4 regions of the Undibacterium sp. TJN25 genome follow, and region 4 is predicted to be linked to each of the others. Evidence: predicted binding sites of a transcription regulator. Region 4 holds the regulator's gene; each other region holds the start of a gene.

What was found. The regulator sigma-54, encoded in region 4, starts transcription at its own class of promoters, with help from an activator protein. The targets are predictions, from matches to a motif close to TGGCANGNAANCTGCTTT.
Positions count from the first base shown of each region.
Region 1: a site for sigma-54 is predicted at 3,181-3,198, ahead of urtA (urea ABC transporter substrate-binding protein). Genes of this name have one in related genera too.
Region 2: a site for sigma-54 is predicted at 1,923-1,940, ahead of glnA (type I glutamate--ammonia ligase). Genes of this name have one in related genera too.
Region 3: a site for sigma-54 is predicted at 6,124-6,141, ahead of ACO0LO_RS19660 (CmpA/NrtA family ABC transporter substrate-binding protein). Genes of this name have one in related genera too.

Region 1 covers NZ_JBMPPM010000008.1:196,752-204,740, reverse strand. Annotated here, with positions in the region: gene ACO0LO_RS20560 (fumarylacetoacetate hydrolase family protein) at 1-202, opposite strand, end outside; gene ACO0LO_RS20555 (DUF349 domain-containing protein) at 329-2,920, opposite strand; gene urtA (urea ABC transporter substrate-binding protein) at 3,286-4,539, shown strand; gene urtB (urea ABC transporter permease subunit UrtB) at 4,775-6,385, shown strand; gene urtC (urea ABC transporter permease subunit UrtC) at 6,382-7,536, shown strand; gene urtD (urea ABC transporter ATP-binding protein UrtD) at 7,533-7,989, shown strand, end outside.
Region 2 covers NZ_JBMPPM010000008.1:287,584-295,572, forward strand. Annotated here, with positions in the region: gene ACO0LO_RS20920 (rhodanese-like domain-containing protein) at 24-482, opposite strand; gene ACO0LO_RS20925 (substrate-binding domain-containing protein) at 636-1,742, shown strand; gene glnA (type I glutamate--ammonia ligase) at 2,082-3,497, shown strand; gene ACO0LO_RS20935 (DUF4124 domain-containing protein) at 3,639-4,115, shown strand; gene glnL (nitrogen regulation protein NR(II)) at 4,193-5,266, shown strand; gene ntrC (nitrogen regulation protein NR(I)) at 5,423-6,937, shown strand; gene ACO0LO_RS20950 (arsinothricin resistance N-acetyltransferase ArsN1 family B) at 7,024-7,512, shown strand; gene ACO0LO_RS20955 (HDOD domain-containing protein) at 7,732-7,989, shown strand, end outside.
Region 3 covers NZ_JBMPPM010000008.1:376-8,364, reverse strand. Annotated here, with positions in the region: gene ACO0LO_RS19685 (NAD(P)/FAD-dependent oxidoreductase) at 1-822, opposite strand, end outside; gene cobA (uroporphyrinogen-III C-methyltransferase) at 895-1,689, opposite strand; gene ybiB (DNA-binding protein YbiB) at 1,727-2,755, opposite strand; gene ACO0LO_RS19670 (ABC transporter ATP-binding protein) at 2,816-3,637, opposite strand; gene ntrB (nitrate ABC transporter permease) at 3,675-4,619, opposite strand; gene ACO0LO_RS19660 (CmpA/NrtA family ABC transporter substrate-binding protein) at 4,638-5,924, opposite strand; gene ACO0LO_RS19655 (ANTAR domain-containing response regulator) at 6,287-6,928, opposite strand; gene tsaD (tRNA (adenosine(37)-N6)-threonylcarbamoyltransferase complex transferase subunit TsaD) at 7,163-7,989, shown strand, end outside.
Region 4 covers NZ_JBMPPM010000004.1:644,751-652,739, reverse strand. Annotated here, with positions in the region: gene ACO0LO_RS13040 (ABC transporter permease subunit) at 1-1,202, shown strand, start outside; gene ACO0LO_RS13035 (ABC transporter ATP-binding protein) at 1,214-1,942, shown strand; gene ACO0LO_RS13030 (enoyl-CoA hydratase/isomerase family protein) at 2,034-3,125, opposite strand; gene hpf (ribosome hibernation-promoting factor, HPF/YfiA family) at 3,319-3,669, opposite strand; gene ACO0LO_RS13020 (RNA polymerase factor sigma-54) at 3,838-5,328, opposite strand; gene lptB (LPS export ABC transporter ATP-binding protein) at 5,344-6,087, opposite strand; gene lptA (lipopolysaccharide transport periplasmic protein LptA) at 6,089-6,697, opposite strand; gene lptC (LPS export ABC transporter periplasmic protein LptC) at 6,711-7,361, opposite strand; gene ACO0LO_RS13000 (KdsC family phosphatase) at 7,376-7,903, opposite strand; gene ACO0LO_RS12995 (KpsF/GutQ family sugar-phosphate isomerase) at 7,903-7,989, opposite strand, start outside.

The DNA.
Region 1 (7,989 bases), on a different contig from region 4:
CACCCGTTTTGCCTTCCGCCACAGGCAATACTGCATCCGCCGGTTTCATAAAGAAAAACGGCGCTTCGCGGCCGGTGTGGCCCATCTCTATCGCGTGGTCAACATAATTGCGGCCCACGCAGTAGATCCGGTGCACCGGGAACAGCGCATCGGAACCGGCAACAGGTACGGTCGCGGTGACCGGGGGGAATACATAGCTCATTATTTTTCCTTTCATATCAGATGCGCAGGGCCTCAAGCTTAGCTGCAAGCGAAAACCCTGCCCGGATTCAGACCCGTGTACAGGCAATCGGTTCCCTCTTCAGCCTTGCCCACAGCGGTCAAGCGGTCAGACCGTGCTGGCCGCGAGGATTTTAGCCAGCCTCTGCATCTGCTTGTCGTTCGTCAGCGCCGGCAGCGCGCAGACATTGCGCAATTGCTCACCCACGGCGGGCTGTCTGCTGCCCGACTGCAGGGAGGACTGCAATACCTTGACCTGCATCTGCAGCCGCTCGCGCGAAAATTCTTCCGGACTATCCACGCTGGCAACGACTTCCAGTTGCAACAAGGCCTGGTCAAACCTGTCTGCATTATCCCGCAATGTGCCGACGTATGCCTGATCCTGCTCCTGCAAAGCTTTGACGATGGCAGAAAAGCGCCGTTGCATCGCCGCATCCGCCTTGGCCTGCAACGGCGGCAGACCCGCCCATTCAGCCGACAGCTGCGCTACCCTGGCTTCATCGGCGGTGTCCAGCACCAGCATTTTTTCCAGCGTGTGGCAGATAACTATCCTCTGCTGCAACGCCTGGTTCGCCAGCTTGTCTTTTTCGCGCAGCAGGCGGGCCGCTGCTGCTTCTAGCGCGCTTACCGCATTCTTGTAGCGCTGCTCAATCGCCGCTTCGTCCGCTCTCGGCACATAGCCGATGTCGCGCCAGGCCGCGGCACTCTGCTGCAGCAATTGCCGGATCGCCTGATCGCTGTCCAAGGCATCCCGGGCCTGCTCCAGCCCGGCGCAGACTGTCTCTTTCGCCTGCAGGTTATCCTTGCGCTGGCTGTCTGCAGTTTCAGATGCTGCCCTGCGCTGCGCGAATATCGCATCGCAGGCAGCACGGAATTTTTCCCACAGCGCCTGCTCGTCCTTGCGCTTCAGCGGCACGGAGCCGGCCTGTTCCTGCCAGCGGGCCTGCAAGGCACGCACTTCGTCGACAACGGAGCGTTGGTCAGGGCTCAGCGCCTGCGCTTCGGCGATCATGGCTTCTCGATCTGCGATCTCCTGCTTCCTCCGCTGTTCCAGCGGAGCCCACAGTATCTTATAGGCTGCGTCGAATTCGCTTTCCAGCCTTGGCCTGTGCTTACGGTCCACCGGTCCCAGCGTCTGCCATTTTTGGCGCGCCTGCACACCGAGGTTAACGATACCCTTCCAGTCAACGGGCTGCTGCTCCAGCAGCGCGGCATGGCTGCGCAGTTCGGCAATCATGGCATCGGCTGTCTCCAGATTCGCCTTGCGCTCCTCTCCGAGTTGCTGGAAGTAGGCGGCGGCAGGCGCGTACGCCAGCGAGCAGGCAGCATCAAAGCGCTCCCACACGTCCTTGCTGGCCGAGCCGCTGACCGCTTCCATCGATTTCCAGCGTTCACGCAGGTCGGCGACCCGCTTGGCCAGCTCGTTCGGTTCCAGCTTTTGCACAGGCAATTCTTCTGCCGTTTTGACGAGTTCGTCGCGCGAAACACCGCCGCCCCATTTTGCCCAACCTTGCAAATGGCCCAGCTCGCTGCGCACGCGCAACAGCCTGTCGCGTTCTGCAAGGGGCAAGCCGGACGCCTTTGTGTCGATGGCGCGCAATTCCCTGTCAAATTTGATCGCAGCCTGGACACTGCCCTGCGCCAGCGCCTCCTCCATGCCGTTGATGGAGGCGAGGATTTTTTCGACGCTGACCACGGCCAATGCCGGCTTGTCTTTCAAATTTTTCTTTTCCCTGGCTTCCCTGGGGACAGCCGTTTCAGCGGGCGCACCGTCAGCATCGACGGGGCCGGCATCACTCGATGCAGTTTCTGCCCTGGCGGCAAGCTCGTCGGCCACCTGGCTTGCCTGAGCGGACAATGCCGCGGCAGCTGCAGCGATGGAGGCCGCCTTGTCCGCGGCCTTTTTCTCTGCCCTCGCGTGCTCTTCTGCCTGTTTGCGCGCGATCTCCAGCTGCGCGTCCACCGTCTTGCGTAATTCGGCTATTTCCTGCGCGAACTCCTGCGCCAGGTTTTTCGGCAGTGATACCGCTTCGGGCTGCGCCAGACCGCTGTCGAACTCACCCTGCAACATGCCAAGTGCATGCTGCGCCTGTTCCGGTTCCAGTCTTGCGGCGTCCACACCGGCCATCTCATGCAGTCTGGCGATCAGGTTCAGCACCTTGCGCTGCAAAGCGGTTTGCGCCTGCAACCTGTTTTCCAGCTGTGCCCTGAGCGCATCGAATTCCTGCTTCAGCTCCTGTGGGAACTCTTTTACGGCCGCAGCCTGCTTGTCCAGCTCCACAACCTGGTTGGCCATCAGATGCGCCGTCTGTTGCATTTGTGCGGCGGCTGCGATACACGCCTGCGCGGCAGAGCGCTGCCTGCCCGCGGCATGGATGACATCCAGCCTGGATTGCATCAGCTTTGCCACCCGCCTGTCCGTATTGCGCGTTGCCGCCAGCACCTGGTTCAACGCCACCTCGCCATATATATAGTGGGCGGCCTTCAGGCGGCCGTCGGCGAAGTCGCAGGCCAGCAAAAAGGCCGTCACGGCGGCCTCGTCCTGGGCAATATTTTCCAGCCTCGCCAGCGCCGCATTCCTGGCCTGTTCGGACTGCTGTTTCTTTGCATCCTGCGCGGCAAGCTGCGAGGCGCTGGGTGCATGGGCGGCCGTGGCCGGAGGGACAGTTTTGGGTTTTCTTTTGAACAGGAAATCGAACATGGCGTACCGGTGGAAAAAGCAAAACAAGCATCATAGCAGGAAGGCCTGCCCTAACTCCGCCGGATTTCTTTATTTACAGGAAACAAACCGGCGCAGCATTTGCACCATTATCTAACAAATAATCTCAAAACCGTTTTTTCGCACGAAATCGGGGAAAAATCCGCACTTAATTCGCCGTTTTTCTCTGTTCGCCGTATGCCGGCTCCCCGTATATGCCTCCAATTCGGCCTTTAACCGCCCTTTTCAAGTCCGGCTGCCGCTGGCACGCAATCTGCTATTTCTCTTAGCGGAAGTATCGCCACATCGCAGCTCACCGTATCCCGCAGTAATTGGTCAATAAGTCCTAATCACTATTTGGAGAAATCATGTCCCGTCGTACCATACTAAAAGCAACAGCACTCGGCGCAATGGCACTGGCAACGTCTGGCTGGGTCACTCAGGCCCTGGCTGAAGACACGATCAAGATCGGCATTTTGCACTCCCTGTCCGGCACCATGGCCATCTCGGAGACCTCATTGAAAGATGTGGCGCTGATGACGATAGACGAGATCAACGCCAAGGGCGGCGTGATGGGCAAGAAACTGGAAGCGGTGATCGTTGATCCGGCCTCCAACTGGCCTCTGTTCGCAGAAAAAGCCCGCCAGCTGATCACGCAGGATAAAGTTGCGGTCGTCTTCGGCTGCTGGACTTCGGTATCGCGCAAATCGACGCTGCCGGTCTTCAAGGAACTGAACAGCCTGCTGTTCTACCCTGTGCAATATGAAGGCGAAGAACTGGAAAAGAATGTGTTCTACACCGGCGCAGCGCCTAACCAGCAAGCCATCCCTGCCACCGAATACCTGATGTCCAAGGAAGGCGGCGGCGCCAAGCGTTTCGTGCTGCTGGGCACTGACTATGTCTATCCGCGCACGACCAACAAGATCCTGCGCGCTTTCCTGCATAGCAAGGGCGTCAAGGATACCGACATCGATGAAGTGTACACACCGTTCGGCCATTCGGATTACCAGACCATCGTTGCCAACATCAAAAAATTCGCTGCCGGCGGCAAGACTGCTGTGATCTCCACCATCAACGGCGATTCCAACGTGCCTTTCTATAAAGAGCTCGGCAATGCCGGCCTGAAAGCGACCGATGTGCCTGTTGTCGCCTTCTCTGTGGGCGAGGAAGAGTTGCGCGGTGTGGATACCAAACCGCTGGTCGGCCACCTGGCTGCATGGAACTATTTTGAATCGGTCAAAAATCCGGTCAATACCGAATTCATCAAAAAATGGAAGGACTACGCTGCGGCGAAAAAACTGCCTAATGCGAATACCGTCGTCACCAACGACCCGATGGAAGCAACCTATGTCGGCATCTATATGTGGAAACAGGCCGTAGAAAAAGCCAAGTCCACGGATACGGACAAGGTCATCGCGGCAATGGGCGGCCAGACTTTCAAAGCACCTTCCGGCTTTGAACTGATGATGGATAAAACCAACCATCACCTGCACAAACCAGTCATGATCGGCGAGATCAAGGCAGACGGCCAGTTCAACGTGGTCTACAAAACCAAAACGACCATTCGCGCACAGCCTTGGAGCCCTTACATCCCGGGCAACGAAAGCAAACAGAAGCTGTAACCGGCAGTATCGGCGCAGTACCGACCCGGCATCGGCAGCCATTCAGGCAACCGGGCCGGCACCGCGCCGCTGAACTTACGCAGGACGTTAGCAGGCACATCGCGGCTCCGCATGGATCCGTCATGTGCCGGCTTTGTACTGCTACGCACGCGGGAAAAATCCGCAAAGCATTCCTCAATTGCGCCATTCGTCGGTTCGCGCCCGACTCACGCTTACCAGCGTCACTGCGCCCACTATGAACATCATCAGACAAAGCCTTGCCCTGTTATTGTTTTCCCTCGCGTTCAGCGCACAGGCGGCCATAGAGCCGAAGCTGCTGCAGCCGCTGGCCGGCGATGATCCCGACGCCCGCATAGAGGCCGTCAACGCCATCGCAGCCCTGGCGAATGAAGACGCCTCCAAAGTATTGAATGCGTTAAAGAACGAATCCCTGTATGCGAACCCGGCAAAACCCGACAGCCCCGTGTATGTAGTCGAAGACGACAAAGCCTACGATCCGGCAACAGGTAAAACATCTGCGCTGCCGGAAGGTGCGGAAGCGATCAGCATCAATAACCGCTTGCGCGGCGCGATAGACAGCGCGCTGTCCGGCCTCAAACTATTTTCGGCGGAAAAAGCGGCGCGCCTTTCCGCTGCCAAGGAGCTGTTGAAAGACGCCAGCCTTGAACAGCTGCCGCTGGTCACCAAGGCCTATGTGAAAGAAAACGATCCCGAGATCAAATCCATCCTGCAAATGGTGATCGCCACTGCCAACCTGCAATCGCCGGATGCGGCGCAGCGCAAGGCTGCGGTCAAGTCGCTGGTGGACAGCAATAACGCCAGCCTGAAGCCCATCCTGCAAAAAATGCTGGCCCAGAATCCCGACGGCAGCTACGGCGAACCGGATGAAGGCATACGCGTTGAAGTAGTCAATACATTGAGCGCCATCGATTCGCGGCTGAGCCGCATGGAATTTGTCGGCAACCTGTTTTACGGCATCTCGCTGGGCAGTGTGCTGCTGCTGGCCGCCCTGGGCCTGGCTATCACTTTCGGCCTGATGGGCATCATCAACATGGCCCACGGCGAACTGCTGATGATAGGCGCCTACACGACGTATGCGTGCCAGATGGCGTTCCGCAAGTTCATGCCAGGCGCGGTCGATGCCTACCTGATCGTCGCCCTGCCGGCGGCCTTCATCGTTGCCGGCGCAGTCGGCATCGTGCTGGAACGCACGGTCATACGCTGGCTGTATGGACGCCCCCTGGAAACCCTGCTGTGTACCTGGGGCATCAGCCTGATCCTGATGCAGCTGGTGCGCACCATCTTCGGCGCGCAGAACGTGGAAGTGTCCAATCCCTCGTGGATGTCCGGCGGCATCACCGTGCTGGGTTCGCTGGTGCTGTCTTACAACCGCATCATCATCATTTTCTTTGCGCTGTTTGTCGTGTTTTCCGTATGGCTGATCCTTAACAAGACCCGGCTTGGCCTGTTCGTGCGCGCGGTCACGCAAAACCGCCGCATGGCCGATTGCGTCGGGGTGTCTACGGGCAGGATAGACATGATGACCTTCGGCCTCGGCTCCGGCATTGCGGGACTGGGCGGCGTAGCCTTGTCGCAGCTGGGCAATGTCGGTCCCGACCTGGGGCAAGGCTTCATCGTCGATTCTTTCATGGTCGTGGTGCTGGGCGGTGTAGGCCAGCTGGCCGGCACCGTGATTGCGGCGCTGGGCCTGGGTGAAGTCAATAAATTCCTGGAGCCGGTCGCCGGCGCGGTGATGGCAAAGATCGTGATCCTGGTCTTCATCATCATTTTCATACAGCGCCGCCCGCAAGGCTTGTTTGCGCTGAAAGGCAGGAGCGTGGAATGAATCCCCTGATGAACAACTCCCTGTTTTCCCGTCCGGCATGGACCGGCATCCTGATCTGCACCACGGTGCTGTTGCTGTTGCCGATACTTAATCTGACGTTCCCCGAAGGCCACGCACTGCATATCTCTAGCTATACCATCGCGCTGATCGGCAAGTTCATGTGCTATGCAATGGCAGCGCTGGCGCTGGACCTGGTGTGGGGCTACACCGGCATCCTGTCGCTGGGACATGGCGTATTCTTCGCGCTGGGCGGCTATGCGCACGGCATGTACCTGATGCGCGCCATCGGCCGCGACGGCGTATATCAAAGCAATTTGCCGGACTTCATGGTCTTCCTGGACTGGAAGACCTACCCCTGGTACTGGGCGATGACCGACAATTTCTGGTACTGCATGCTGCTGGTAATCCTGGTGCCAGGCGTACTGGCCTTTGTGTTCGGTTTCTTTGCCTTCCGTTCGCGCATCAAGGGCGTGTACTTTTCCATCATCACGCAGGCAATGACCTACGCGTTCATGCTGCTGTTTTTCCGTAACAATACCGGCTTCGGCGGCAACAACGGCTTCACCGACTTCAAGCGCATATTGGGCTTTACGATCACCGCCCCCGGAACGAAGGCCGGCCTGTACCTGATTACGCTATTGCTGCTGCTGGGCTCCCTGCTGCTGTGCCGCTGGATCGTCACCTCCAAGCTGGGGCGTGTGCTGCAGGCAGTGCGTGATTCGGAATCCCGTCTGATGTTTATCGGCTACAACCCCCTATGGTTCAAACTCTTCGTGTGGACGCTGTCCGCAGTATTATGCGGCATCGCCGGCGCCCTGTATGTGCCGCAGGTCGGCATCATCAATCCGTCAGAAATGTCACCCGGCAATTCAATCGAAATGGTGATCTGGGCAGCAGTAGGCGGCCGCGGCAGCCTGCTCGGCCCCATCATCGGCGCCTTTACCGTCAACGGCCTGAAAAGCTGGTTCACCGCCGCCTTCCCTGAACTGTGGCTATATGCGCTGGGCCTGATCTTTATCCTGGTGACGCTGTTCATGCAGCAGGGCATACTCGGTGTTATTGCCAAACTCAGATACAGGAAGAAAATGGCCGCCAGCCAGGACGATACCGGCCTGGAAAAAACGGCAGGCCCCAGCGGAGAAACAGCATGACGGAAATCTCACGCGTACCACCCGTACCGTCGGTACCCCCTTTACCCTCCGTACCTATTGCGCCCCTGGCCTCCCCGGTTCTGCAACCGGGCCAGACCTATGACGGCCAGACCGGCGACCAGGGTGTCTCCTACGGCCGTGTCAAGCAGGAAGGTGTGGATACTAGCCACGGCGCCATCCTCTACCTGGAAGAAATCACGGTCTCCTTCGACGGCTTCAAGGCCATCAACAAGCTGACACTGGACATCTCAGTCGGTGAACTGCGCTGTATCATCGGCCCGAACGGGGCCGGCAAGACCACGATGATGGATGTCATTACCGGCAAGACACGGCCCAGTTCCGGCACCGCCTTCTTCGGCCAGACAATGGACCTGACGCGGATGACCGAATACGACATCGCCCACGCCGGCATAGGACGCAAGTTCCAGCGCCCTACCGTATTCGAGCAGCATA
Region 2 (7,989 bases), on a different contig from region 4:
TTGCTTCTTGACTCCTGATGTGCTCAGGCGCCTGCCCACGGCAGGCCCGCCTTGCACCACCCGCCTACGGATTTGCGGTGGCCCTCAGCATCCTTGTCACCTTCAAAGCCTTCAAGGATGTCGTAGCACTGCGTGTATCCGTTTTCTGTCGCCAGCTTGGCGGCGTGGCGCGAGCGCACGCCGGAACGGCAAAGGAACAGGATAGGGGTGTTCTTGCCTGCAACGGCCGACAATTGTGCGAGGAAATCAGGATTGGGCGTGCCGCCCGGATACAGGCTCCATTGCACCGATTTATGCTGCAGGTCAGAAATTGCCACACGGCCTACCCAGTCGCGTTCCGCACCGGTGCGCACGTCGACCAGCAGAACATTGCTGTCGGCTTGCAGTAAATCAAAGGCTTCTTGCGGCGTGACTGCGCCGGCATAGGGCAGGGCGTTGTCCTTGCCTCGTTGTGCTGCGGCTGCCAGGATATTGTTCGGCATGATGATTCCTTGGTGGCGTTGTCCATAGTTTGTAAGCGATTATGCATCAACTGCCGGGATATTGCCCGCGTGCCGGAAGAGTAGTCCGGTCTTGGCTGGGATACAATCCTGCGATGACAACTCCCGGTTTTGTGACCGGCATGGGCGAACAAGATGTACAAAATTACGATTAATCCTCACTGGCAGATTGCAACGGAAAACAGCCAGAGCGCCGATACGACGATGCTGATACGCCTGCTGGTGCTGATTCAACAGACTGGATCCATCGCACTGGCGGCCAAGGCAGTCGGACTGTCCTATCGCTACACCTGGGGTTTGCTGCATGATGCCGAAACCCTGTTCAACGGGCCATTGGTCATTTCCGGCAGGGGGCGCGGCACCACCTTGTCTGCACTGGCGGAAAAACTGATGTGGGCTGACCGGCGCATCGCTGCCAGGCTGTCGCCTTTGCTGGAAAGCCTGGCTTCCGAACTGGCCAATGAACTGGATCGCGTCAGTGAAGACAGCCAGGCGGCGTTGCGGCTAGATGCGAGCCATGGGTTCGCGGTGGCGGCACTGCTGGAGCAGATCCATGCAGCTGCGTTGCCGGTGGAGCTGCGCTACAGGAATAGTTCTGAGGCATTGGCCGCGCTGGCGGGCAAGGAGTGCGACCTGGCGGGCTTTCATGTTCCCATCGGTGTGCATGAACACAATGCGACCGCGCAGTACTTGCGCTGGCTCGATCCCGACAGGCATGCCTTGATCCACCTGGCGGTGCGTACCCAGGGCTTGTTCGTGGCCGCAGGCAATCCGTTCAAGGTCTCGTCCTTATCCGATATCGCAGTCAACCGGCTGCGCTTCGTGAACCGGCAGCAAGGCTCCGGCACGCGCATGTTGCTGGAGCTGATGCTGGCAGAGCGGGAGATATCGCCAGCCGACATCAATGGTTTCGAAAGTGCGGAACTGACGCATGCTGCGGTGGCTGCTTATATCGCCAGCGGTATGGCGGATGCGGGGCTTGGCGTGGAAACCGCGGCACGCCATTTCGGCCTGGACTTTATTCCCCTGGTACGGGAGCGTTATTTCTTCGCTGTCGCGCGGGATGCCGTGCAATTGCCATTGATGCAGCAAATTATCCGCATCCTGCAATCTGCCAGCTTTAAAGGCACGCTTGGTGCTCTTGCGGGGTATGACGGTGCAGAGGCCGGCAAAATCCTTAGCCTTGAGCAGGCGTTCAAGGTCGGTGCTTATACAAATGAAAACATTTCTGCACCAAAATGAGTCAATAACGAGGTTGATATATGATGGTGCATTATTTTGGTGATTTTCGATTTATTTGTTCTGAATTGGTGCAAATTTCAAAAATGACTGACTTCGTCCTTACTCTGGAAGAGTTTTGGAAATCTTTGCAAAAACAAAGATTTAAAGAAATATTCATTTGCTTATGACGGGGCTAATGGATGGCATGGATTCTGCTATCATCCTTTGCTGAGTTCTGCTGTCATCTGAACAACGGTGTTTTTGTAGACAGATGCAGAAGGCATGCGTAGCAGAAAAGACAACAAGCAGACGGCTCAGCATTTTTCGAATTATTTTTTAGCTCTATTTGAGGAGTTTCACATGGCAATGACAGCCGCAGAAGTCTTGAAGATGGCGAAAGACAATGAAGTAAAATTCGTTGATTTCCGCTTTGCTGATACCCGTGGTAAAGAACAGCACGTGACCGTGCCTGTCTCGCAGTTCGGCATGGACAAATTTGAGTCCGGCCACGCGTTTGACGGTTCATCCATCGCCGGCTGGAAAGGTATCGAAGCGTCCGACATGCTGTTGATGCCAGATCCAAACACGGCAAATATCGATCCTTTCATGGAAGAGACTACATTGTTCATGCAATGTGACGTGATCGAGCCATCCGATGGCAAAGGCTATGACCGCGATCCGCGTTCCATCGCCAAGCGCGCTGAAGCCTACCTGAAATCCTCCGGTATCGGCGACACAGCCTACTTCGGCCCTGAGCCGGAATTCTTCATTTTTGATGGCGTCCGCTGGAAAATCGATATGTCCGGTTCTTTCGTCAAGATTGATTCCGAAGAAGCATCCTGGACGACAGGCGAAAAACTGGAATGCGGCAATACTGGCCACCGTCCAACGGTCAAAGGCGGTTATTTCCCGGTTCCTCCAGTCGACAGCTTCCAGGACATGCGTTCTGAAATGTGCCTGATACTGGAAGCATTGGGCATCCCTGTTGAAGTGCATCACCATGAAGTGGCTGGCGCCGGCCAGAATGAAATAGGCACCAAGTTCTCCACTTTGGTAGAACGCGCCGACTGGACCCAGAACCTGAAATACGTCGTCTGGAACGTAGCGCACACTTATGGCAAGACAGCGACTTTCATGCCTAAACCTATCGTTGGCGACAACGGTTCCGGCATGCACGTGCACCAATCGATCTGGAAAGACGGCAAAAACCTGTTCGCAGGCGACGGCTATGCAGGTCTGTCGGATTTTGCGCTGTACTACATCGGCGGCATCATCAAGCATGCACGCGCGCTGAATGCGATCACCAACCCAGGCACCAACTCGTACAAGCGCCTGGTTCCAGGCTACGAAGCACCGGTGAAACTGGCTTACTCGGCACGTAACCGTTCCGCTTCCATCCGGATTCCTTACGTTGCCAATCCTAAGGGCCGCCGTATTGAAACGCGTTTCCCTGATCCTCTGGCTAACCCATACCTGTGCTTCGCAGCATTGATGATGGCAGGCCTGGACGGCGTTCAGAACAAGATCCATCCAGGTGAAGCAGCATCCAAAGATCTGTACCATCTGCCGCCGGAAGAAGATGCACTGATCCCAACCGTGTGCTCCTCGCTGGAACAGGCGCTGGAATATCTGGACAAAGATCGCGAATTCCTGACTCGTGGCGGCGTCTTCACTGACAGCATGATCGATGCGTACATCGAATTGAAAATGCAAGAAGTACAACGCTTCCGCATGACGACCCATCCGGTTGAGTTCGACATGTACTACTCCCTGTAATCAGGGGAACATCAAAAAGCGGGGGTAACCCCGCTTTTTTTTCGCCTGATTTGTTACATCTGTAACAGCCGGACTGCCCGCATTGTGTTGCACGCCTGCATGTCATACACTAGGAGACATTCGTTACCAACTACGCTTCCTATGAAAAGACTATTTTCCGGTTTGATCCTCTTTGGCATTTTCGCTGCGCACGCGTATGCGGAAAGCGACGTTTACCTGTGTGTGGACGAGCATGGCAACAAGGAATATAAAAACACCGGCCTGACCAAGGGTTGCAAGAAAGTGGAGTTGCAGGGCCTTACGGTCGCGCCTGCGCCGGTTTTGCCTGCGTCTGCCAAGAAAACAGCCAAGGCGCCTTCGGATTTTCCCAAGGTAGATGACAGTACGCAAAAAGCGCGCGACAGCGACCGCAAGCAGATTTTGCTGGATGAACTGAAGTCGGAAGAGCAAAAGCTGGCTCTCCAGCAGAAAGAATTCAATAACGGCGAACCTGAGCGGCGCGGCGACGAAAAGAATTTCGTCAAATATCAGGACCGTGTCAGCGCGATGAAGGAAGATATCGCCCGCACCCAGAAAAATATAGAGGCCCTGAAACGGGAAGTCGGCAACTTGAAGTAATTCTTGCCGGTAACGAATCAGGCATGATGCTTGCGTAATAAGGTCGCTAACTCAGCGGCCTTTTTTTATAGATTATCTTGAGAACACCATTAACTTCCCTGGCAGGCCTGGATCTGCTGTCGTCCGCGGTCATCGTACTGGATGCCGACGGCAGCATCATTTTTGCCAATGCGGCAGCAGAGAACCTGCTGGACAGCTCTTTTAAATCGCTCACGCATCAAAAACTGGCAGACCTGTTTTTGAACGGCGAAGAACTGCTGGCCGTTTTTCATCAGGCGGTGCAGCACCAGTTTGCCGACAAGCGCCAGGATCTCGCGCTGGAGAGGGCTGGGCGCGAACCGCTGCATGTACACAGCATCGTCACTGCACTGGACAACCCGGACACGCCGGTGCTGATCGAGCTGAGGGAGAACGTGCAGCAACTGAAGCTGGACCGCGAAGAGCGCATGCTGGACCAAAGCAAGGCCAACAAGGAGCTGATCCGCAATCTTGCCCACGAAATCAAGAATCCGCTTGGCGGCATACGCGGCGCGGCGCAGCTGCTGGAGATGGAGCTGCCTGAGCGGCAGTTGAAGGAATTGCGCGAGTACACGCAGGTCATCATCAAGGAGGCCGACCGCCTGCAGACATTGGTGGACCGTCTGCTGGCGCCGCACCGTCTGCCGCATATTGTGGGCGACGTGAATATCCATGAGGTATGCGAGCGCGTGCTGCGCCTGATATTCGCCGAATTCCCGCATGGCCTGAACATCAAGCGCGATTATGACCTGTCGATACCTGAATTCCGCGGCGATAAGGAGCAACTTATACAGGTGGTGCTGAACATTGCTCACAATGCAGCGCAGGCACTGGTGGACCGCATCCGGGCAGGCGATGCAGAGCTGACTTTCAAGACCCGTGTATTGCGGCAGATCACTTTGGCCAAGGTCCGCTACAGGCTGGCATTAGACTTGCATATCATTGACAATGGTCCGGGCATCCCGTCCGAGATACGCAACCGCATTTTTTATCCCCTGGTGTCTGGCAGGGATGGCGGCAACGGTCTGGGGCTGACGCTGGCGCAGACTTTCGTTCAACAGCACATGGGTGTGATCGAATGCGAGAGCCGGCCGGGTTTCACGGATTTCAGAATATTGATTCCACTTCCTTGAACTAAGGGCGCGGAAAAAAGGTAGTGCCAAAAGTACTCCATCAATCTGGCGTTCCGAGTAGGAAGTCCTTTGAATAGCAAAAGAGCGAGCCTCTTTTTTTCGAAGTACTTTGTGCCCGGGCCGCTGAACGCTTAACGCAGGATGCAAAACGACTATATGAAACCAATCTGGATAGTGGACGACGACGATTCAATTCGCTGGGTGCTGGAAAAAGCGCTGGCGCGGGAAAATCTGGTCACAAAAAGCTTTACCAATGCGCGCGATGCCATGACAGCGCTGCAAAGCGATACGCCACAAGTCCTTGTATCCGACATACGCATGCACGGCGCATCCGGCCTGGAGCTGCTGCAGACGGTAAAAGCGAAATATCCCGGTTTGCCGGTGATTATCATGACGGCGTTCTCCGATCTGGAATCTGCGGTAGCTGCATTTCAGGGCGGGGCGTTTGAATACCTTGCGAAACCATTTGATCTGGATAAGGCGGTGGAGTTGATCCGTCGCGCGCTGGATGAAAGCTTGCGCGAATCCAGCGTGGAACAGGCTATTACCGAGACACCTGAAATTCTGGGCCAGGCGCCGGCGATGCAGGATGTGTTTCGCGCCATAGGCCGCCTGTCGCAGTCGCACGTGACGGTGCTGATTACCGGTGAATCCGGCACCGGCAAGGAGCTCGTGGCGCGCGCCTTGCACAAACATAGCCCACGCGCGGCGCAGCCCTTTATAGCATTGAATACTGCCGCCATCCCCAAGGATTTGCTGGAGTCTGAATTGTTCGGTCATGAGCGTGGTGCATTTACCGGCGCACAGACCACCCGCAGGGGGCGCTTTGAGCAGGCGGAAGGCGGCACGCTGTTCCTGGATGAAATCGGCGATATGCCTTTTGATTTGCAGACGCGCCTGTTGCGCGTTTTGTCGGACGGCCATTTTTACCGGGTAGGCGGGCATCAGCCGATGAAGGCGAATGTACGGGTGATTGCGGCCACTCACCAGAACCTGGAATCGCGCGTACGCGATGGCCTGTTTCGGGAGGATCTGTATCATCGCCTGAATGTGATCCGCTTGCGCCTGCCTAGCCTGCGCGAAAGGCGCGAAGATATTCCTATCCTGGCCAAATACTTCCTGGCGCAGAGCGCCAAGCAACTGGGCGTGGAAGTGAAGCGCATGTCGGAGCCGGCACTGCACTTCCTTTCCGGCCTGGATTTCCCCGGCAACGTGCGTCAGCTGGAAAACCTGTGCAACTGGATTACTGTCATGGCGCCGGGGCAAACGGTGGAGGTGTTGGATTTGCCGCAGGATCTGGTGTCCTCCGCAGTGCATAATGTTGCGGCGGGCAACCTGCCGGCAGACACGCATAGCCGACGCGAGGCACCGGCTGCTGCACACGCTGAGGTGGCGAGTGCGATGCCCGCGGCGCACGGCGGCAGCGTACCGCAAATCAATCTGGATAACTGGATGACCTTGCTGGACGCCGAGGCAACAGCCATGCTGACCCAGGGGCAGTCGGAAGTCATCGACAAGCTGGGTCGCAATTTTGAATCGGTCGTTATCAAGGCAGCATTGCGTCACACGCATGGTCGCAAGAATGATGCGGCGATCAGGCTGGGTATTGGCCGCAATACCATTACCCGGAAAATTCAAGAACTGGGCATAGACGGCGCAAAAGACGACTAAGCTGTTTGTGCGAGCTTGTAAGCAGAGGCGCCCTGATTGTTTTACGACGATCAGGGCGTTTTTAATTTTCTTTCCATCCAATTTTTATGCCGATAATACGCCCAGCAGAAGTCGATGATGCCGGTGAAATTTGCCGCATCTATAACCACTACATAATACATACGTCCATTTCTTTTGAAGAGGTGGAGGTTGAGTCCGCCGAAATGGCGCGCCGTATTGCTGAGGTCACGGCGCACTTGCCTTGGCTGGTGGCGGAAAATGAAGGTGTGGTGGTTGGTTATGCGTATGCGACCAAATGGCGCGTGCGTTCGGCCTATCGCTTTTCTGTAGAAACCTCGGTCTATCTGGCGCAGGATGCGAGAGGGCTGGGACTAGGCGCTCTTTTGTACGAAGGTTTGCTGGAAGAGCTCAGGGAGCTGGGTGTACATGCCGTCATTGGCGGAATTGCGCAACCGAATGAAGCCAGTGTCAGGTTGCATGAAAAAATGGGTTTTCATCAAGTAGCGATGTTCGAACAAGTCGGGTTCAAGAATGATCGCTGGGTGGATGTGGGATATTGGCAGAAGCTGCTTTGAGTTAATGTGTTTCCAGATGGAAATTTTATCTTGTTTGACTGCCATATTTACGTCAGCGGCAACGAGAAAAAGTTGTTTCTTTCATTATTTGAACGGAGTATCATTTTTTAACGTTTGAAACAGATTCCCGCTGTTAAAATTGCCTGTCGTCAAGGGTTTGAATCAATAATAATATTGGCTGCAATTGTTCTCAGGGCTGTAACCATCTAGGGAGACTTTATGAATTTCGATACGCTATTCCAGCAGCAAAATGCACTCCCCTCTATTCCCAAAGTCGTACAGGAAGTCATCGACAGCTTTAACAACGAAAGCGTGTCTATCGATGAAATCGCCAAAAAACTGATTGCGGATCAGGTGCTGAGCGCAAAGCTGTTGCGTCTGGCGAACTCCTCTTACTATCACGCCTCCCGCAGTGTCGGCACGATTGATGATGCTGTTCTGATGCTGGGTTTCATGACAGTGCGCACGCTGGTGATC
Region 3 (7,989 bases), on a different contig from region 4:
TATCAACTCTTGCGCCACATCAATTTCCGGCAGTAGATTAACCCGTATCGCCTGCCCCGGCTGCCAGAAACTGGAAATCTGCAATACCGCCGGACCGGACAGGCCGCGGTGGGTAAATAGCAAGTCCTCCCTGAATTGCGCCTTATTCTTTTTTTCGCCGGTTTCTATATCCACTTCCAGCGAGATGCCAGACAACGGCACGAAGGGTTCCCAGGCCGCCGCATCAAATGTCAGCGGCACCAGCGCCGGGCGCGGCTCTATCAGCTTGATGTCAAACTGCTTTGCGATCTTGTAAGAGAAGTCGGTGGCGCCGATTTTGGGAATGGACAGGCCACCGGTGGCGACGACCACACTGGCGGCGCGTATTTCTCCTTCTCCAGTCTGAATGATGAAGCCCTCGCCGTCGGCGGCGCGCTGTACGTCATCCACCTTGCAGGGCATGCGCCAGCTTACCTTGCCGGCATCGCATTCGGCCTTCAGCATGCTAATGATGTCTTCCGCGCTGTTGTCGCAGAACAGTTGGCCTTTATGCTTTTCATGAAAAGCAATCTTGTAGCGCTTGACCAGCGCCAGGAAATCTTGCGGCGTATAGCGCGACAACGCGCTTTTGCAGAAATGCGGATTCTCGGACAGGAAATTGGCCGGCCCGGCGTGCAGGTTGGTGAAGTTGCAACGACCACCGCCGGAGATGCGGATTTTTTCCGCCAGCTTGCCCGCATGGTCGATCAGCACCACGCTCTTGCCACGCTGCCCGGCCACCGCTGCACACATCATGCCTGCGGCTCCGGCGCCGATCACTGCAACATCAATTTTTTTACTCATGGCCTGCCACTATCCGCATCTGATTATTCTGATTTGCTCATTGAGCAGGCGTGATTGTAGCCGATCAGATGCTCAGGCCCGGCTGAAAAGAAGATGTTCCTGACGTGCGGCGTGCGCATCCACCGCCAGATTGTCTGCGCATCGGACCACATCCCCGATGACGATCACGCTCGGGCTACCCAGCGCAGAGACGGCAATATCGTAGGCCATCGCTCCAAGTTCCGTAATCAGCTGCGCCTGGCCCGGCATGCTTGCCGACTGGATGACCGCGACCGGCGTGCGCGCGGCTAGTCCGCCCGCCAGCAATGCCTGCTGGATGTCGCGGCAATGCGCGACGCCCATATAGATCACCAGCGTCATGCCGGTTTTTGCCAGCAAAGCCCAATCCGGATTGCTGTCCTCGTTCTTGCCGTGGCCGGTGACGAAGATGGCGCCTTGCGAAAAATCCCTGTGGGTCAGCGGTATACCCAAAGATGCAGGCGCCGCCAGGCCGCTGCTGATGCCGTTAACGACATCCACCTGTATGCCCTGCTCCATCAGATGGCGGCGCTCTTCCCCGCCGCGCCCGAAGATGAAAGGATCGCCACCCTTCAGCCGCACCACACAATGCCCGGCCCTGGCCTCGGCCAGCATCAGTTTCTCGATAAAAGCCTGCGGAGTGGAACGGCAGCCGCCACGCTTGCCGACCTGCACCACCCTCGCATCCTCACGCGCATGCTGCAGCACCTCGGGGTTGACCAGGTCGTCCACCAGGATAACGTCCGCCTGCGCAATCGCCCTGACTGCTTTCAACGTCAGCAGTTCCGGATCGCCGGGTCCGGCGCCGACCAGCACAACTTTGCCCGCCTGCTTTGCATGCTGTTCCATCTCTGCTCCGATATTCATTCAATACACTAGGTACAATCTAGGACGCTGGCGGCGCGCGTTCAGCCAGCATGTGCGCTACCAGCACACAGTGCTCGACCTGTTCGGCAATGCTGGCCGGCACCGGTATCTTGTCGTCCAGCACCGCCTGTATCCATTGCGCCGTGACAGCAGCGTCTTTTTCATCCGGGGTATTGGGTAGCTCGCCGACGATGGTCTGGTGGGTATGGACCAGCGTTGTGCATTGCCCCTGATGAAACCAGTCTATCTGCTGCGCGCGACCGGTATTGGCAACGGTTTCGCCTTCCGTGCCGCGCATCAGGAAGGCATCGCCCCTGCCATGCGGTGCCACCTGGCTGAAATAATGCTGCAGCATCGTGAAATATTCAGGATGCGTGTACGACGTCAGGCGCAGCGCCGGCCCTTTGAACGGTTGCAATATCTTCACCAGCGTATGCGTGGAATTGCGCACGCCGAGCACGCGGCGCATCGCCAGCAAGCGCGCCATGGCTGGCGACAACAGATCTATCGCTATAAAGGCCGGCTGGCCGGCGGCCATCTGCGCCTCCGCCTGCTGCACCGATTGCGCCGCAGGATGCTGCAAGGCTTCCAGTATCTCGGCCGTGGTCACACGGCCGGCATCGCGCAGTACGCCATGCACCAGCACCGGCACACCGCGCCGCGCCAGCAGCAAGGCCAGCAAAGGCGTCAGGTTGGCTTTCTTGCGCGCACCGTTATAGGTGGGGATGACAACCGGCGCATACTGGTTACCATGGTTACCGCGTGTGCCGTCTGCGTTGCCAGCCGGCGCGGCAAGCTGCTGCATCTGCGCCTCTGCCGCCGCCATGAACCCAGCGATCTCATCAGTGGATTCGCCCTTGATGCGCATCGCCAGCAGGATGCCGCCCATCTCCAGGTCGGACACCCGCCCTTCCAGCATGGCGCCGTACAGCAGTTGTGCATCCTCGCGCGACATGCTGCGCGCACCATCCTTGCCGCGCCCGATTTCCTTGATGAAACGGGCTGCAGCAAAAGATTCTTTATTTACCTGAGTGTCTGTATTTTCCATGGCAATAGCTTACACCGAAGCGCGTCTCGCGGCCATTTACAGCAAACCCCTAAATCGCGTTCAGGCTGCCGCCGGATGCGACTCCCGGTGATACAGGAACTCCAGCACCGACGTCCGGTATTCGGAATACAGCGGATTTTGCGCCAGCTCCACGCGGTCGCGCGGCCGCTCAAGCCTTACCTGCAGGATTTCGCCTATTGTCGCGGCGGGGCCGTTGGTCATCATCACAATCCGGTCTGACAGCAGCACAGCCTCGTCCACGTCATGCGTAACCATGACCACAGTGGAGTTGGTCTTGGCGACGATCTTCAGCAACTCATCCTGCAAGTGGGCACGGGTCAGCGCATCCAGCGCGCCGAAAGGCTCATCCATCAGCAACACCTTGGGTTCCATCGACAGCGCGCGCGCGATGCCCACCCTCTGCTTCATGCCGCCGGAAATTTCATTGGGGCGCTTCTGCTCGGCATGCGCGAGCCCGACCAGGGCCAGTGCCTGCATCGTGCGCATCTTCAGCTTGGTGCTGTTTTCTGTCGCGCCGAAAACGCGCTCCACAGCCAGGTAGACGTTTTCATAGCAGGTCAGCCAGGGAAGCAGCGAATGGTTCTGGAACACCACGCCGCGCTCCGGCGAAGGCCCGGCAATCTCGCGGTGGGCGCACAGCAGCGCGCCGGACGTGGCCTTGGTGAGCCCGGCGATCAGGTTCAGCAGCGTCGACTTGCCACAGCCGGAGTGGCCGATCAGCGTGACAAACTCACCCTTGCGCACCGTAAGGTTGATGTCGCGCAGCGCATGAAAACTGCCTTTGCGTGTATGGAACACCATTTCCGCCTGACGGATGTCGATGTACTTTGCATTCGGTGATGCGTGGTCGATATTTTCCATGATTGCTTTCCTGGATGGGTGGTTGCCCGGTTATCTGTTAATTGCCTGCGTCTTCGTAGGTGAAGGCGCGCGCCAGCGACACCAGGATCTGCTCCAGGATCAGCCCCACCATGCCGATGACGACGATCGCAATGATGATGTGCGGCACGTTCAGGTTGTTCCATTCGTCCCAGACCCAAAAGCCTATGCCCACGCCGCCCGTCAGCATTTCCGCCGCGACGATAACAAGCCAGGCCGTGCCTATGGCCAAGCGCACGCCTGTCAGCATATACGGCAGCACGGAAGGAAACAGGATGCGGGTGACGATCTTCCACTCAGACAGGTTCAGCACGCGCGCCACGTTCATATAATCCTGCGGCACCCTTTGCACGCCTATTGCGGTGTTGATGATCATCGGCCAGATCGAGCAGATGAAGATAGACCAGATCGCAGCAGGATTGGCCGACTTGAAGACCAGCAAGCCGATAGGCAGCCAGGCCAGCGGCGACACAGGCTTCAGCAGGCTGATGATGGGATTGAACATGCCGGACAGGAATTTGAAACGCCCGATCAGGAAACCCAGCGGAATGCCGACCAGCGCTGCCAGCCCGAAGCCGACAGCAACCCGTTTCAGTGACGCATAGATATTCCAGCCTATGCCCTGGTCGTTCGGCCCTTTCTGGTAAAAGGGATCGGAAAACACCTTGATCGCCTCCTCCAGCGTCACCATCGGCGAAGGGAACGCGGTATTTTTATACGCAATGATCTCCCATACCAGTATCAGGAAGGCGATGCCCAGCACAGGCGGCAACACTGCCAGCAGGAAGGGCCGTATTTTGGAGCGCGCCCTGGCAGCGTCCGATCCCGGCACGGGCCGCTCTTCTTTCGCCGCAGGGACGCTGACGCTCATTGTGGCCGGTTCCACTACCGATTCGCTCACTTCCGACTTGGCGCTGTCTGCGGCATGCACCGCGCCGGGATCGCTGATTGCTCCATGGACCATCGTATTCATGCCGCCTCCTTATGCCCTGATCTTGAATGACGCCGCGTATGCTGCGGGATTCTTACCGTCCCATACCGTACCGTCCATAAGCTTGCTGGTGCGCATGGGGTCCTTGGGCACATTGACCTTGACCATTGCCGCCGCATCCTTATAGATGTCGATGCGATTGACTGCCTTGGCCACGGCCAGGTAGTCGGGGTCCGCCTTCAGCAGGCCCCAGCGCTTGTGCTGGGTCAGGAACCACATGCCGTCCGACAGGTACGGAAAATTCACCGCGCCGTCATTGAAAAATTTCATGTAGTTCGGGTCGTCCCAGGTCTTGCCCAGGCCATTCTGGTAGCGGCCGAGAATACGCTGGTTAATGACGTCCACCGAGGTATTCACATAGGATTTATCGGCAATGGTTTCCGCCATCTTGGTCTTGTTGGACAGCGACGCATCGATCCAGCGGCCGGCTTCCAGCACTGCCGCCGTCAGGGCGCGTGCGGTGTTGGGATACTTCTGCACGAACTCCGCCGTGGTGCCCAGCACTTTTTCCGGATGGTCTTTCCAGATATCCTGCGTGGTTACCGCGGTGATGCCTATGCCGTCTGCAATCGCGCGATGGTTCCACGGCTCGCCGACACAAAACCCATCCATGTTGCCGACCCGCATATTGGCCACCATCTGCGGTGGCGGCACGGTAATGACCTTGGCGTCCTTCATCGGGTTGATGCCGTTGGCCGCCAGCCAGTAATACAGCCACATCGCATGCGTGCCGGTCGGGAAAGTTTGTGCAAACGTATATTCGCGCTTGTCGGTCTGCATCAGCTTTGCCAGGCCCGGGCCGTCCACCGCACCCTTGTCGGCCAGCTTTTTGGACAGAGTGATCGCCTGGCCGTTATTGTTCAGCGTCATCAGCAGCGCCATGTCTTTCTTGGTGCCGCTGACGCCCAGCTGCACGCCGTACAGCAGGCCGTACAAGACATGCGCCGCATCGAGCTCGCCGTTGACAAGCTTGTCGCGCACGCTGGCCCAGGAAGACTCCTTGGACGGAATGATCTTGATGCCGTATTTTTTATCGAAGCCCAGCACTGAGGCCATCACCACCGATGCACAATCGGTCAATGGGATGAAGCCTACCTTGACTTCTTCTTTTTCCGGTTTATCGGAGCCCGCGGCCCATGCGCCGCCTGTCGCCAATCCCATCATGCCCGCTCCTGCCAGCAAGCCTGCACTTTGTATGACGGTGCGGCGTTTGAGGTTAATCTGATCTTCATTGCCGGCCACACTTTCATTGTCAGAATTAGATACCTTGTTCAGCATGTCTGCACTCCGGGAAAATTCGCATCAAGGCTCTGCGGCGGCTTGACGGAAAGACATCAGCAAATAAAAAAGGCACCTCGCCATACTGATTAATCAATATGGAAAGACGCCTTTGTCTGAAGCGAACCGGCCGCCGTTAGCCGAATTCACATTGGCGCCGCCATCGGCGCCGGGAGCATATCGGGCTCCTGCTACTTGTTCAGCAATTGCTATGCCAGCGGCAATTGCAGGTATTTCCCTAGATTTTCATGCCGAAGGGGATCCGGCGTATTCAATTTGACAAGTTCATGCCCCGAAATGCTGCATATTTTTGCGCGGCGCACCATTTCATTTCGCAGCGGCTTGCCTCTATCGCATTTTTATCAGCCCAGCAGGTCGGCCACGTCCAGTATCCTTTGCGCGATATCGGCCAGCTTCAAATTCTTTTCCATCGCCAGCTTGCGCAGCTTCTGATAAGCGTCGTTCTCCGACATGTGGTGACGCTCCATCAGCAAGCCTTTGGCCCGCTCTATGGTCTTGCGCTCGGCCAGCCTGGCCTTGGTATCGGATAGCTCAGCGCGCAGTTTCTGGTCCGCCTTAAACCTTGCCAGCGCCACATCCAGCACCGGTTTGACACGCTCCGGATGCAGGCCCGCTACTACGTAAGCCGACACCCCGGCCTCCATGGCAGCGGCCATGCAGGAGGTATCGCCATCCTCGGTAAACAAGGCAATAGGCCGCGGCGCATCACGCGTGGCCATCACCACGTGCTCCAGCACATCGCGGGCATCTGATTCGGCATCGATGATGATCAGATCGGGCTGCAACTGCGCCAGCCGCTCCGGCAGGTAGAAATCCCCCGGCAGGGAGGCAATGATGTTGTAGCCTGCCTGCAGCAACCCTATGCGCAGCGTGCGCGAGCGTTCCAGCTGCGCGTGCAGATGCTCGTCCTGCTCGGTTTCCTGCAGGACGACGGTATTGACGACCACAATGCGTAAAGCAGGCAAGGCATGCAATCCATGCATTGTGTCTGCGCTGCTGTTTGGTTTTTCAGTATTGCCAGGGGGCTTTTGGCTCATTGGATGACTCAGTGAATGGGCTTCAGCAATTAACTATCCAGCTGTCTAACTATCTAACTATTGGATTGCGAATATAATCTCGGTCATAAGCCACTAAGCAAGAATCGCACCCATCAGATGCACGAACGAGATGGGGACGTATTGTCTTTTTGCTTCAATCTGATGAATAACGGTATAGCAATGATAGTTTTAGGTGTGGAGTCTTCCTGCGATGAAACCGGCCTGGCCTTGTACGACACGGAAGGCGGCCTGCTGGCGCATGCGCTGCACTCGCAGATAGCAATGCACCAGGAATATGGCGGCGTGGTGCCGGAGCTTGCGTCGCGTGACCATATACGGCGCGCCATTCCACTGCTGGAACAAGTGCTGGAGCAGGCAGCCCTGCCGCGCACGGCCATAGATGCCATTGCATATACCCAGGGGCCCGGGCTGGCCGGCGCGCTGCTGGTAGGTGCCTCGGTTGCCTGCGGGCTGGGCCTGGCGCTGGATAAACCGGTACTGGGCATCCACCATCTGGAAGGACATCTGCTGTCGCCGCTGCTCGCCAGCAAGCCGCCTGAATTTCCATTCATTGCGCTGCTGGTCTCCGGCGGGCACACGCAATTGATGCGGGTGGACGGCGTGGGCCAGTACCAGCTTTTGGGAGAAACCCTGGATGATGCCGCCGGCGAGGCGTTCGACAAGTCAGCCAAGCTGCTTGGCCTGTCTTACCCCGGCGGTCCGGCAATTTCGCGGCTGGCCGAGTTTGGCGACCCGCTGGCCTATAAATTCCCGCGGCCCATGCTGCACTCCAAGGACCTGAACTTCAGTTTCTCGGGCCTGAAGACTTCGGTGCTGACCGTGGTCAAGCAGACAGCCGCCAATTCCGCCAATATCTGCGAGCAGGACAAAGCCAATATCGCACGCGGTTTTGTGGATGCGATTGTGGATGTGCTGGTGGCCAAATGCGTGACGGCGATCAAGGAAAGCGGCCTGAAGCGGCTGGTCATCGCGGGCGGCGTCGGCGC
Region 4 (7,989 bases):
AGACTCGCAGCGGCGCCCTGCTCGGTGCACTGATCGTCGTCATGCTGCCGAGCCTGCTCGCCGACATCGACCTGTTCCGGCAGATCGCCATCGTGGCGGTCGTGGCTGCCGTGCTGAGTTCTGCCTACCTGCTCGCAAGCAAGAAAAAAACCTGGCGCAATGTGATTGTGCCGGTAGTCGCGACGATAGGCATGGCGCTATTTTCCTATAAGCTGGAAAACATCACCGACTGGCGCCTGACGATCTTCGGTTTCATGACGCTGTTCGTCGTCTATTACCTGCAGGACGGCATCGTCGGCTTCGTCAATGGCTTCTTCAACAAGGGCAGGCGCAAGCACGTCGAATCCGTCTCTGCACAAAACAGCGTCGTCCATGCAGTGGCCACTGCCGCCGATGCCGGCAAGTCCGGTTATCTGCTGGAGGGCAAGTCGTTACTGATGCAGTTCGGCGGGCTAAAGGCGCTGAATTCGGTGGATTTGCGTATTGCCAAAGGCACGGTGCACGGACTGATCGGGCCCAACGGTTCCGGCAAAAGCACGATGATGAACGTGCTCACCGGTATCTATAAGCCCACAGCCGGTGCGGTCGAATTCAACGGTGTGCAGATTTCCGGCAATACGCCTTCCGCAATCGCACTGGGCGGCGTCGCGCGTACTTTCCAGAACGTGCAGCTGTTCGGCGAGATGACGGCGACCGAAAACGTGCTGGTCGGTTTGCACCATACCTTCCGCAGTAATGTCTTCGATGTGATGATAGGCACACCGCGCTACCGCCGTGAGGAGAAGGCCGCGCGCGAGCGTGCTGCCAGCATCCTGCAGTTTGCCGGGCTGGCGGACCTGGCGGATGAGGAGGCGCGCAATCTGCCTTACGGCAAGCAGCGCGTACTGGAGATTGGCCGCGCACTCGGGCTGAACCCGCAACTGCTGCTGCTGGATGAGCCGGCCGCGGGCCTGACCGCACCTGACATCAAGGAACTGGTGGCGATCATTCGCAAGATCCGCGAGCATGGCATCACCATCATCCTGATCGAACACCACATGGACGTTGTCATGTCTATTTCGGATACCGTCACCGTGCTGGATTTTGGCCAGAAAATCTCCGAAGGCAAGCCGGCTGAAGTACAGGCTGATCCCAAGGTCATTGAAGCGTATCTCGGCGGCAGCGCCGCCGATGAGTCCGCGCATGCACCTGTTCCAGCTTAAGCGAGGATGATATGTTAAGCATTTCAAATTTACACGCGGCGTACGGCAAGGTCGAAGTGCTGCACGGTATTTCACTGGAAGTCCCGAAGGGCAAGGTCGTTACACTGATCGGTTCCAACGGCGCCGGCAAGACTACGACAATGCGCGCCATCTCCGGCATGCTCAAGCCCAAGGAGGGCAAGGTCACGCTGGATGGCAAGGATGTTACCGGCCTGGATTCGCACAAGATTGCGCGCGCAGGTCTCGCGCATTCTCCTGAAGGACGGCGCGTGTTCGCCACGATGAGTGTGACGGACAACTTGCTGCTGGGCGCATTTCCCCGCTTCACCGGTTCCCGCCCGCGCGGCGATATCAAGGTCGACCTGGAAAAGGCACTGGAACTGTTTCCACGCCTGAAAGAACGCCAGCACCAGCTGGCCGGCACCTTGTCCGGTGGCGAGCAGCAGATGCTTGCCATGGCCAGGGCGGTAATGCTGAACCCCGAGGTGGTGCTGCTGGACGAGCCCTCCATGGGCCTTGCGCCTATCCTGGTGGATGAAGTATTCCGCATCATCTCGCGCCTGAAACAGGAAGGCACGACGATGCTGCTGGTGGAGCAATTTGCTGCCGCTGCATTGAACGTGGCGGACTACGGCTATGTGCTGGAAAACGGCAGGATATCGGTGCATGGCCCCGCCGAAAAGCTGAAGAACGATCCTGCGGTCAAGGCTGCCTATCTGGGCGGCGGCCAGCAGCATTAAAGCAATATCACTCGCAGCGGATGTGACTAAAAAAGATGGGGCCTGCGGGCCCCATCTTTTTTTTATTACTGCACTCTGCGTCTTGGCTGCGTCAGTCCAAATGACGCAATGGATGCGCATGGTCGGGCCATGCCGATACGAAGAAGGGCAGTATCATTTCCGGCGTTACTTCGCCCAGGCTAGGCGGCGACCACTTCGGTGTGTTGTCCTTGTCTACCACCAGTGCACGCACGCCTTCCAGTACTTCGCCGTGCTTGAAGCAATGGCGCACCATATCGCGTTCCATGCGCAGGCAGGCAGCAACGGTCATGCCGGCGCCGCGCCGTATCTGCTCCAGCGTCACGCATACCAGTAGCGGAGAGCGCTTCTGCATGACGGCGAGGGTCTGCCGCGCGAATTCGCTGCCGTCTTCCGACAGCGTTGCAATGATCGTTGCCACATCGCCGGCGGAAAAATACTGGTCTATCAGGCTGCGGTGCGTTGCCAGCGAGCTTTCTTCCAGCTTGATTTCCTCTGCAAACGGCGCAGCAAATTCGCGGATCGCCGCGCGGATATCGGCCTGCTGCGTCGAAGTCAGCAGATGCATCAGCGCAGGTATCGCACTGGTAGGCACATAGACATCCGCCAGTTCGGCGTAAATCGCATCGGCCGCCTTGAAGATTTCTCCGGTCAGGCCCAGGTAGGTCCCCAATTGCCCCGGAGCACGCGACAGGAAATAACCGCCGCCCACGTCCGGGAACAGGCCGATATTGACCTCCGGCATGGCCATCTTGGTACGCTCGGTGACTATGCGCATACGGCATGAAGGGCCCGCCTGCGCAATGCCCATGCCGCCGCCCATGACCACGCCGTTCAGCAGCGCAATATACGGCTTGGGATAAAAATGGATCAGATGGTTCAGCGCATATTCTTCGGTGAAGAAGTCTTCCAGTAAGGCGCTGTCGCCCCTCGGCGTGGACGTGCCCGCATCGTAAAAGAAGCGGATGTCGCCGCCGGCGCAAAAAGCCTTTTCACTGGAACTAGAAATAAAGACGGCGCCGACATTATCCGCTTCGCGCCATTGCAGCAATATCTGTGTCAGCTCCCGGACCATGTCCAGGGAAAGGGAATTCAATGCCTTGGGTCTGTCCAGCGTGATAAAGCCTATCTGGTTCTGGACGAAGGTCTGGACGTATTCGCTCATGGAAAAGATCGTAGTGAGATGAAAAGCCTATTTTAGCGCGTATGCGCGATTTATCCGGGCAGCCCGCGATTCTTTGGTAAAAGAAATATTTTTCGGGGTTTCCGGTTCGCTTGCGGCCGGGTCACAAGTGCGGCGAACCCAATAAAAAAGGATGCCGGTTGGCATCCTTCGTTATTCCAGTACCAGGCGCCGGTCAGGCGGAAGCGGAGGCAGGATCAGGGATATGCTTGATCGCGTCGTTTTTGTGGCCTTGGATTTTGTCTTTGTGTTTGATGACTTGCCTGTCGAGTTTGTCGATCAGCGTGTCTATCGCTGCATACAGGTCTTGTGCGAGGCTTTCGACGTGGATGTCTTTGCCGCTGATGTGAAGATTGATATCGGCTTTATGGCGTTTTTCTTTTTCCCGGAGCTTGTCAACGGTCAGGATGACTGCAATATCAATGACTTGATCGAAGTGCCGCCTTATCCTCTCTAGCTTGTTTTGCACATGTTCACGGATTGCTGGAGTAACTTCGAGGTGATGTCCACTGATTGTGAGATTCATACGGCGCTCCTATGGTAGATGTTACTTGCTATATAGCATGGTGCTAGCCCTGAAGATCGAGCTAAATTATATATAGCAATGCAAGACGCAATTACAAGGACTTGTTACAGAAATCTGAAAAATCAGCATGCATTACTGCAATAAATGCCGCTGGGAATTCCAGGATTTTTATAAGGATTTGCGCAGGCTTACTGGAGGGATTTTCAAGGCTTCCCGGTATTTTGCGACGGTGCGTCGCGCGATGACCATGCCTTGTTCACCCAGCATGTCTGCGATCTTGCTGTCAGAGAGTGGGTTCTTCTGGTCTTCTGCTCCTATCAATTGCTTGATGAGTGCCCGTATTGCGGTGGATGACGCTTCACCCCCGGTTTCCGTCGCAACGTGGCTACCGAAAAAGTACTTCAACTCAAACATTCCATGCGGGGTCAGCATGTATTTTTGGGTTGTGACACGGGAAATAGTACTCTCGTGTAAACCCAGTGTATCAGCAATTTCGCGCAAAACAAGTGGTCTCATCGCAACAGCACCATGCGTGAAAAAATTGCGTTGCCTTTCAACTATCGCCTGCGCAACGCGCAGTATCGTATCGAAGCGCTGCCGCATATTCTTGATCAGCCAGCGGGCTTCCTGCAGCTGGGAGCTCAGTGTGCCATCGCCGCGGTTCTGTTTCATGATGTTCGCGTACATGCTGTTGACGCGCAGGCGCGGCATCACATCCTGGTTCAGCAACACCTGCCAGCCGTTTTTTGATTTCCTGACAATAACATCCGGCACCACGTAGTCCGATGCATCGGCAGTAAATTCGGCGCCGGGATGTGGCTTGCATTGCTTGATGACAACCTGAGATTCACGCAAGTCCTCATCGTCGCAAGTAAGCACTTTTTTCAGCTTGTTGAAATCGCGCTGTGCAAAAAGGGTTAAATGTTTTTCAACAATTTCCAGTGCCAGCCGGCGTGTGACGAAAGGGATTTTCGGCAGCCGCCTGATTTGCAGCGCCAGGCATTCGGAAAGGCTGCGCGCGCCTACGCCGGCCGGCTCGAAACTCTGCAGCATGTTCAGCGCAAAATTCAGCTCCTCCGGCTCCACGCACAGTTCCAGGGGCAACGCGCCATGGATATCGTCCAGCGATTCCGTCAGGTAGCCGTTGCCGTCCAGCGCATCGATGATCAGCTCTATCAGTGCACGGTCGCGTATTTCCTTGACGGTGACGCGCATCTGTTCCAGCAGGTGCTCCCTGAGCGAGGTCTGCGCACATTCCAGCTGTGGGCGCCCTTCATCCTCTTCCGGACCTTTGGAGCCTTGCGGCATGTCGTCAAAACTCCAGTCCTCTTCATTGGCGCTGGTCGTATCCGTCGCATTTGGGCTTTCACCGCTTTCGCCACTGTCGACTGGCGCAACCGGCTCGTCGCCGCCATTGTTGACAGGGCTGCTGTCGTTGTCCGAACCGCTGCTGGTGGCGCTGATGGCGCCGTCCGCCAATAACCTGACGGCATTGTCCAAAGGATCGTCCACCCGCTCCAGCAAAGGATTATCGGTCAGCAGGTTTTCCAGCTCCTGATGCAATTCCAGCGTTGATAGCTGCAGCAAACGTATCGATTGCTGCAGTTGCGGCGTTAATGCCAGATGCTGCGAGGTGCGGAGTTGTAGGCTTTGTTTCATAGGGGGCGGTATCCGTTACATCCGGAAGTGCTCTCCCAGGTAAACCTTGCGTACGGATTCATTGGCGACGATCTCATCCGGCCTGCCGCTGGCCAGCACCGCGCCCTGGTTGATAATGTAGGCGTGGTCGCAGATACCCAGGGTTTCGCGCACATTGTGGTCGGTGATCAGCACGCCGATGCCGCGTTCCTTGAGGAAGCGGACAATGCGCTGGATCTCGATCACGGCAATCGGATCCACGCCGGCGAATGGTTCGTCCAGCAGCACGAAGCGCGGGCTGGTTGCCAGCGCCCTGGCGATTTCCACACGGCGGCGCTCGCCGCCGGACAGGGACAGCGCCTGGTTTTCGCGGATTTTTTCTATCTGCAGTTCGGCCAGCAAGGTATCCAGCCTTTCCTCGATTTTGGCCTTTTCCAACAGCTTGCCGTTCTCATCTCTTTGCAATTCCAGCACGGCGCGGATATTGTCTTCCACCGACAGCTTGCGAAATACCGACGCCTCCTGCGGCAGGTAGGACAGGCCCAGCGATGCGCGCTTGTGGATGGGCAGGTGAGAAATGTCGGTGCCGTTGACGTCTATCTTGCCCGCGTCGGACGGCACCAGGCCTACGATCATGTAAAAGGACGTGGTCTTGCCGGCGCCGTTCGGGCCCAGCAAGCCGACCACTTCACCGCTCTTGACCTCCAGCGAAACGTCGCGCACGACTTGCCGCGCGCCGTATTTCTTTTGCAGGCCGCTGATAATAAGGGTGCTCGTCATATTATTTTTTCTGTGTGTTCTGCGTGGTCGGTGAATCCGGCTTGGGTTCTTCCAGCTTGGGCTGTATGGTGATCTTGATCCTGCCACCGCCAGACACGCTGGTGCCCGACGCATTGTTGGCGCCGACAAAGTTCTCGGTCTTGCTGTCATACGACATGAACTCGCCTTCCTGCTCCTGCGTGACTTTTTTGCCTTCCAGGTATTTCACGTGCGCCTTATTGAAGAATTTGACGACCTCGGTTTTTTCGTCGTATTCCATGCGGTCGGCAACGCCCTCCACCCACAGGTTGGGGCCGCCATCCCGCTTCTGTCTGAAAAACGCCTGGCCGCCGGGACCCCTGGTCATGACGATGAACTGGAATCCCTCAGCACCTTCGGTCGCGACGGCCTTGTCGGTCTTGATCAGCAGCGTGCCGCGCGTGATCTCCACGTTGCCGGTCATGGTCTTGATCTTGGTCTTGTCGTCGAGGACAGAGGATTCGGCTTCTAGGTCGATCTTTTTGTAGCGGTCTGCCTGTTCGGCCAGCACGGCGGCGGGGAGCAGAATACAGGCCGCCAGAAAGAGTGACTTCGGCAGCCGCGCAGAACTAAAATGGGTATTATTTTTCATATATAAAACCTGGCTATCGGGTAGGTTGTTGACGCGGCGCCGAGCCCGAGCGCGCATCGAATGTGGCTTTCACCTTGCTCAGCAGGCGCACTTCCTGCGTAGTGCTGTTGGCTTCCATGCCAACGGCATGCATGACGGCGCGGGCGCTGGTGATAGTCACGGGGTTATCGGTTTTCATGATGTTGAGGTCGGTCAGCAGCAACAGATACTCGGACTCCAGCGTCATCCATTTGGATGCAGGGCCGTCCGGACGGCTGACATTGACGTTGCCGTACAAATGGACTTCGTCGCTATCCTTCGCCGGGTGCACAGGCGTATTTTTCTGCTCAATCAGCGCGCGGTCGGCAACCACGGTCACCGGTGTCTTGTTGTCGTCAAAACTGTTGATGCGCGGCTGCTCCACTTCATAGTCGTCATCGCGCGGATTGTGCGTCATGCGCTTGCCGGTGATGTGGTAATTGGTCTTGCCGTCATTGGACAGCTTCACGTAATTGAAATTTTCCACGTAGTAGTCAGGTGCCGTGCGGGGAGCGGAACGGGAGTTGCCTTCGTCATTATTCCGGCGCATGACTTCCAGCACCCAGAAGCTGCCTAGTGCAACAACGGCCAGCAGCGCTACCATCAGCCACAGGCGGAAGCGGTCGGCGGTAAGTATGTATCTCATATCATTTCACCCATTTACTGCAGGAAAGGCGCAAGCGCCTGTTCGTATTTGCCCTGCGCTTTCAGGATGAAGTCACATACCTCGCGTGCTGCACCGCGGCCGCCTGCTGCCTGCGTTACATAATGGACGCGCGCCCTGACTTCCGGATGCGCATTCGGCACGCTGGCGGCAAAGCCGACGCGCGTCAGCACCGGCAGGTCGATGACGTCGTCGCCGATGAAGCCGCAGGCATCGGCGTTGATATTGAGTTCTGCCAGCAGTTCCAGGAACGCGGATTTTTTGTCGTGTATGCCCTGCCGCAGATGGGCGATGCCCAGGTCCGCTGCGCGTCTGGCGACAATGGCCGAGCTGCGGGCGCTGATGATTGCCGTCGCGATGCCGGCCTGCTGCAGCAGCTTGATGCCCTGGCCGTCCAGCACATTGAAGGTCTTCATCATTTCTCCCTCGGGCCCAAAGTGCAGGCTGCCGTCGGTCAGGATGCCATCCACGTCAAAAATCATCAGTTTCAATTGTGCAGCCTTGCCGGAATCCATGCTGCTCATCAGATCACCTTGGCGCGGGTCAGGTCGTGGATATGCAGCGCGCCGACCAGCTTGCCGCTTTCGTCTGCGACCAGCAACTGGTTGAT